DNA from 3 places in the Pseudoalteromonas sp. SG41-5 genome. Region 2 is predicted to be linked to each of the others. Evidence: predicted binding sites of a transcription regulator. Region 2 holds the regulator's gene; each other region holds the start of a gene.
What was found. The regulator sigma-54, encoded in region 2, starts transcription at its own class of promoters, with help from an activator protein. The targets are predictions, from matches to a motif close to GTTGGCACGNNNNTNGNNT.
Positions count from the first base shown of each region.

Region 1: a site for sigma-54 is predicted at 963-981, ahead of flgB (flagellar basal body rod protein FlgB). Genes of this name have one in related genera too.
Region 3: a site for sigma-54 is predicted at 945-963, ahead of H5232_RS02890 (DUF3192 domain-containing protein). Genes of this name have one in related genera too.

Region 1 is NZ_JACJFH010000133.1:5,689-7,897, forward strand. It holds gene H5232_RS21190 (flagellar hook assembly protein FlgD) at 1-70, opposite strand, end outside; gene flgC (flagellar basal body rod protein FlgC) at 85-516, opposite strand; gene flgB (flagellar basal body rod protein FlgB) at 519-929, opposite strand; gene H5232_RS21205 (protein-glutamate O-methyltransferase CheR) at 1,129-1,959, opposite strand; partial or broken gene H5232_RS21210 (chemotaxis protein) at 1,980-2,209, opposite strand, start outside.
Region 2 is NZ_JACJFH010000074.1:9,073-11,281, forward strand. It holds gene hpf (ribosome hibernation promoting factor) at 1-287, opposite strand, end outside; gene H5232_RS16785 (RNA polymerase factor sigma-54) at 316-1,812, opposite strand; gene lptB (LPS export ABC transporter ATP-binding protein) at 1,879-2,209, opposite strand, start outside.
Region 3 is NZ_JACJFH010000006.1:25,701-27,909, reverse strand. It holds gene H5232_RS02895 (D-2-hydroxyacid dehydrogenase) at 1-846, shown strand, start outside; gene H5232_RS02890 (DUF3192 domain-containing protein) at 1,009-1,389, shown strand; gene H5232_RS02885 (diguanylate cyclase) at 1,456-2,209, opposite strand, start outside.

The DNA of each region.
Region 1 (2,209 bases), on a different contig from region 2:
CCTCTTGTTTACTCGGCCAACGAAGCGAATCTATATAGCTCGATGATGCAGTATTTATGTCGTTACTCATAATCTAACCCTCAATTACCGCTGCCCAAGCAACAGTGTTTTACTTAACATTTGCTTCGCTGCATCAGCAACTTGCACATTGGTTTGATAAGAGCGTGAGGCGGAAATCATATTAGCCATTTCTTCAACGACATTAACGTTAGGTTTGTAGATATAACCATTTTCATCCGCACTGGGGTGATTTGGGTTATATTCAATTTGCAGTGGTTTATTACTCTCTACAATGCCTAGTACTTTAACGCCAACAGACGATCCCTGCGTATTACCAGTTGATTCTGATGCTTTCATCAGTTCAGCTGCAAAAACAGGGTGACGCGCCCGGTAAGTTTTGTCTTGGCTTGAGCTAATGCTATTGGCATTGGAAATATTACTTGCGGTGGTGTTCAAACGCACATTTTGCGCACTCATACCACTACCTGAAATATCAAAAACGTTATATAAACTCATGCTTAGGCTCCTTGACTACCGAGGGCTTTTTTAAGGCCTTTAATTTTACTACTCATAAATTGCAGGCTTGCCTGATACTCTAATGAGTTCTTTGTATACAAGTTTCGTTCCACTTGTATATCAACCGAGTTACCATCACCTGTATCTGCTTGATTTGGCGAACGAAACATTTCACTATTACCGATATAACGACTACCACCTGCAATGTGATTCGGGTTAGTTGTTACCATGTTATTGCCGCCTTGCTGGTGGCTTTTTGCCGCTTTCAATGCTGAGGCAAAGTCGATATCCTTCGCTTTATAGCCCGGCGTATCAGCATTAGCGATATTGGTTGCTAATAACTCAGCACGTTGCGAACGGATCAACATTGCATGAGGATGAACCCCAAATGCTTTATCAAAACTGATAGCCATAACCATCTCCAAAAAATTGACTTAAGATGATTAATGCAAAAGGTGAGCCAACTAGGTTAGTGTTTTATGATGTGTTTAATTTTTGATTTAAAAAGAAAAACGATGTGGAGGCACATCGTTTTATCGTATTCTAGATTCGGCTTTACTACCGATGAGACTTGAGTTACTTGCGTTTTAGCGCGTTATTTACGCTGGTAAGTTATTTCTTTTGATAAATAATACCAGGATTACAGCGTACCATATCAAACTCGTTACTTAACCCTGACATAGACTCTGAAGCACCTAAAAATAAATACCCCTTAGGGTTAAGTGCTTGAGCAAACTGAGCAATAATTTTGGCTTTCACCTCAGGTGCAAAATAAATCAGCACATTACGGCAAAAAATAATATCAAATTTGCCCATTAGTGCGTATGAATCTAATAAATTAAGGTGTCGAAAACTCACTAATTTTTTTATTGAGTCGTTAACTTGCGCCATCCCATTGCCGCTATCTTTGAAGAACTTCTTCCTGCGCTCTACCGACAGCCCTCTAGCTAAAGCAAGAGAGTCATATTCTGCATGTTTACACATATCTAACATAGTATTAGAAATATCGGTGCCGATGATCTGCGCGCCCATTTTTAATACACCCGGCTGCTTAGCTTGAAACTCAGCGACCGACATGGCAATAGAATATGGCTCTTGTCCTGAGGAACTTGCCGCTGACCAAATTTTCAACGGTCGACGCAACTCTTTATGCTCTGGGAATAACTTACTTTGTAATAGTTCAAACGGGTATTGATCCCGAAACCATAAAGTTTCATTGGTCGTCATAGCATCAACAACTGCGGCACGTAACTGCCGCTCATGCGGACTCAGTGTTTTACTGACCAATTGTGACAATGACTCAACATTGAAACGAACCATTAGCGGAGCAAGCCTGCTTTTGACTAAATAAAGCTTATTATCACCCAAAACAATGCCACATTGTTGCTCTAAAAAAGAACGAAACTGATCGTACTCGCTTTGTTGTAAATGCTTATTTTCCAAAGTAACACCGCCTTTTCAAATTAGTCACAATGAACCCATTTTTTCACTGCTGTAGCTAACTCATCCGGATTGAACTTAGCAATAAAGTCATCAGCCCCCACTTTTTCAATCATCGCTTGATTGAACACACCACTGAGTGATGTATGCAGAATAACATGTAATGGGGCTAACTTTGGATCTGCTTTTATTTCAGCCGTGAGGGTATAACCGTCCATTTCTGGCATTTCAACATCAGAGATCAATAAACCAA
Region 2 (2,209 bases):
TAGTGTCGAGCGTGCTTCTCTTTGTGTTTAATTACCTGACGGTCAAGTTTGTCGATTAGTCCGTCAATGGCTGCATACATGTCTTGGTGCTCAGTTGAGGCAAATAATTCAGCGCCACTGACATGTAATGTGGCTTCTGCTTTTTGGCTTAGCTTTTCTACATCAAGAATGACATGGACATTATTGATATGATCAAAATGCCTTTCAAGCTTGGCAAACTTATTGTTTACATAGTCTCTTAATGAATCAGTAATTTCTACATGACGACCAGTTAAATTTAGTTGCATAAGCATTTTCCTCTTGTGATTTTACGCCTTAAATCAAACTTTTACGTTGATTTGACGGTGGAATAGCCAGCGACTCGCGGTATTTTGCAATAGTCCGTCTAGCTACTTTGATACCTTGCTCTGCCAATATATCTGCAATCTTACTATCACTCAATGGTTTCGCTGAGTTTTCTGCACTGATCAATTTTCTGATCAATGCTCGAATGGCTGTCGATGAGCATTCGCCGCCGTTCTCAGTACTTACATGGCTCGAGAAAAAATATTTTAACTCAAATATACCACGAGGGGTATGCATGTATTTTTGGGTGGTTACACGAGAAATTGTTGATTCGTGCATCTCAACCATTTCGGCAACGTCGTTTAGTACCATAGGGCGCATGGCCTCAGGGCCATGCTCAAAGAATCCTTGCTGCTGTTTAACAATGCAGTTGGTTACTTTGAGTAACGTCTCGTTACGACTTTCTAGGCTTTTAATAAACCATTTAGCTTCTTGCAAATGCGAGCGTATAAATTGGCTGTCAGTGCTTGATTTTACAGAGCGTGACATCGCCGCATATTGGCTGTTCACTCTAATTTTTGGCATGCTGTCTGGATTGAGTTCAACCACCCAGCGACCTTTAATTTTTTTCACCGAAACGTCAGGAATAACATACTCTGATTCTTCGCGTACTATGGTATCCGCAGGCTTTGGGTTAAGGCTGTGGATCAGTGTCATTACTTCTTTTAGTTCATCTTCTTTAAGCTTAGTCTTTTTCATCAAAGTGCGATAGTCACGACTAGCTAATAAATCGATATGATCAGTTAAAATCATTTTTGTCTCGCTAATCCAAGGAGTTGCAGGATCAAATTGATTTAATTGAATACATAAACATTCTTGTAGGCTGCGCGCAGCAATACCAACAGGGTCAAACAACTGAATGCGTTTTAACACTGCTTGCACTTCGTCGAGTTCGATTTCTTCTTCGTTATTACCTTGATTTAAGCTTTCTGCGATGTCTTCGCAGCTCAAGGTTAAAATACCTGAATCGTCAACGGCTTCAACAATGGCAATGGCAATGGCTTCATCGGTTGGACTAAAAGGTGTGAGTTGTAATTGCCACATTAGATATTCGTGCAAGGTTTCAGTTGAGGCACCTTGATAAATTGACTCATCTTCAGGCATTGGCCCAGATGACGTATTTGGCGCAGCACTCATGTATTCGTCCCAGGTGACGTCCATAGCCATTTCGTCACTTAAGGTCTCTTTACTTAATGCTTCGCTACTTTCTTGTTCATATTCGCTTGGCTTGTCGTCTGCTGATGCGCTAACGGTTAAGTCATCGTTATCTTGTTTTTGTTCGTTTTTACCAGCCGTGTCGTCTGAATATTCATGTTCTTCTAGCTCTAACAATGGATTGCTGTCGAGCGCTTCTTGAATTTCTTGCTGGAGATCCAATGTACTGAGTTGCAATAAGCGAATTGCTTGTTGCAGCTGTGGTGTCATTGTAAGTTGCTGGCCCATGCGCAGCTGGAGTGATTGCCTCATGTATCTCTAACAATCCTTTTATTGTTATCATCGTTAAGTCTAGCAGATACTTAGCCGAGCGTGGCTTTATAGCCTAAATTGCTCGCCCAGGTAAACATCGCGGACTGTTTGGTCGGCGAGTACATGCTCAGGGGTACCTGATGCAATTAACTCCCCATGAGAAACTATGTAGGCTTTTTCACAAACATCAAGGGTTTCTCGTACATTGTGGTCGGTAATAAGCACGCCAATACCACGGTTTTTAAGGTGTTCAATAATCTTCTTTATATCTAACACTGAAATAGGATCAACGCCAGCAAAAGGCTCATCAAGTAAGATAAATTTTGGGTTTGCGGCTAAAGCGCGTGCAATTTCAACTCGACGACGTTCACCGCCAGATAATGCCATACCTTGGCTG
Region 3 (2,209 bases), on a different contig from region 2:
GCACAAGTATTAGCGCACAGTGCAGGCGCTGATGTATTGATCACCAATAAAGTGGTACTTAATCGCGAAACACTGGCAAAACTTCCTGAATTAAAGCTCATATGTGTAGCCGCAACTGGCACTAACAATGTTGATTTAGTCGCCGCTAAAGAGTTTGGCATTGCCGTTACCAATGTGGCCGGGTATTCAACACCTTCGGTTGTACAACATACCTTTGCACTGATCACAAATTTACTGGGTAATACTCACCGCTACATTGCTGATTGCCAACAAGGGTTATGGCAACAAAGTGAGATGTTCTGCCGCCTTGATTACCGTTTTAATGATATTGGAGGTAAAACTCTGGCAATTATCGGTTATGGTTCGCTTGGTAAAGCTGTTGCGGATGTTGCACGTGCTTTTGGTGCCAATGTAGTTATCAGTGAGCGTAAAAACCAAGTAACTAGAGAGGGCCGAACAGAATTTTACCAAGCAATAAAAACAGCTGATATTATTAGTGTACACTGCCCTTTAACCGATGAAAGTCGTGATCTGATTGGTGCTGCTGAACTTGCTATGATGAAACCCAATGCCATTTTAATTAACACCGCGCGCGGTGGTATCGTTAATGAAGCTGATTTAGCCAACGCACTGAGCAATAACCAAATTGCAGGAGCGGGATTTGACGTATTAAGTAAAGAACCAGCTGCGAAGGATAATCCATTGGCCGCTTATCGTGGTGATAATTTAATACTGACTCCACATATTGCATGGGCCAGTGAAGAGTCAATCATTCGCTTAGTAAAGCAAGTCAGCTTAAATATTAGCGCATTTAGCCAAGGTCAAAGCTTAAATAGACTGGTCTAATCAACTAACTTTTAGTTAGTTACGCTATACAAGGTGGTTAAATGTAATTTACCGCCTTATAAAAAAACCTAATCTATTGATTTTAAATAATATAAAATATTGGCCAGTTCTTTGCTAACTAATAGACAAATTAAAATCAATATTTAGTATCAGGATAAAATAATGAAAAAAGTACTTTTAATTGCCGCGCTTACAGCCCCTCTTCTTACTGGTTGTGTAATTGCAGTATCCGATGGTGAAGCAGAAACGCATTGGGCTGGTAATAGTTCAAGCTGGGAAGAACATCATCAATTTAATCGTGAAAGCATCTCGGGGCTCACTTTAGATACCAGCTATCAAAATGTATTAAATAAATTAAAAACTCCCGACTTTACAGAATTATTAAAAAAAGACGGTGATGTATACCAAGTACTATTTTATGCCACCCATAGTATTCACTCTGACGGAAAAATGACAAAAGATGAATGTACTCCACTGGTCTTTAAAAACGAGAAACTGATTGGTGTGGGTGATAGTATTTATAATTCACTTAGCGCCATTTAGACACAAAACTAAAGCAGTAAAGAGTGGAGCATATTCACTCTTTATTTGCTGTAATAACTGACTTTACTAACTTGCGTCAATAACTCGAGCGATAATTTTATCGCGGCCACTATCTTTAGCTTGATATAAACCTAAATCGGCTTCTTCAAGTAATATATGCTCAGCATAAACTTGACCAAACTCAGTTGTAGCAACCCCAATACTTATCGTAATGTGAGCGGCATTGAGTGATGCTTTATGCGGGATAGCAAGCGCATTAACAGCATCTCTGAGTTTATTAGCAAATTCCAATGCCTCGTACTGGTTGGTGTCGGGTAATACTGCAGCAAATTCTTCACCGCCGTAGCGCGCAACAAAGTCAGTACCTCGCTCACACGCTGCAACTAATGCATGTGCCACACGTTTAAGGCAGTCATCCCCGGCACGGTGGCCATAACAATCGTTATAACGCTTAAAGTGGTCTATATCTATTAATAGCACCGATAACGGTGTACCAGCTCGACGGCTGCGACGCCATTCTCGCGATAAGCTTTCATCTAAATAACGCCGATTAGGTATTTCTGTCAGCCCATCAATTGAGGCGAGCATTTCTAACAAATCATTTTTTTGCTTGATCAATAATTGATTACGCACTCGTGCACGTACTATTGCGGGACTAAATGGCTTAGCAATATAGTCCATTGCGCCTAATTCAAACCCTTTCGCTTCATCATCATGGCTTGTATTAGCTGAAATAAAGATGACTGGAATAGCGTGCGTAGTTGAATTTTCTTTTAACTGAATTAACACCTCATAGCCATTAATGCCGGGCATTACTATA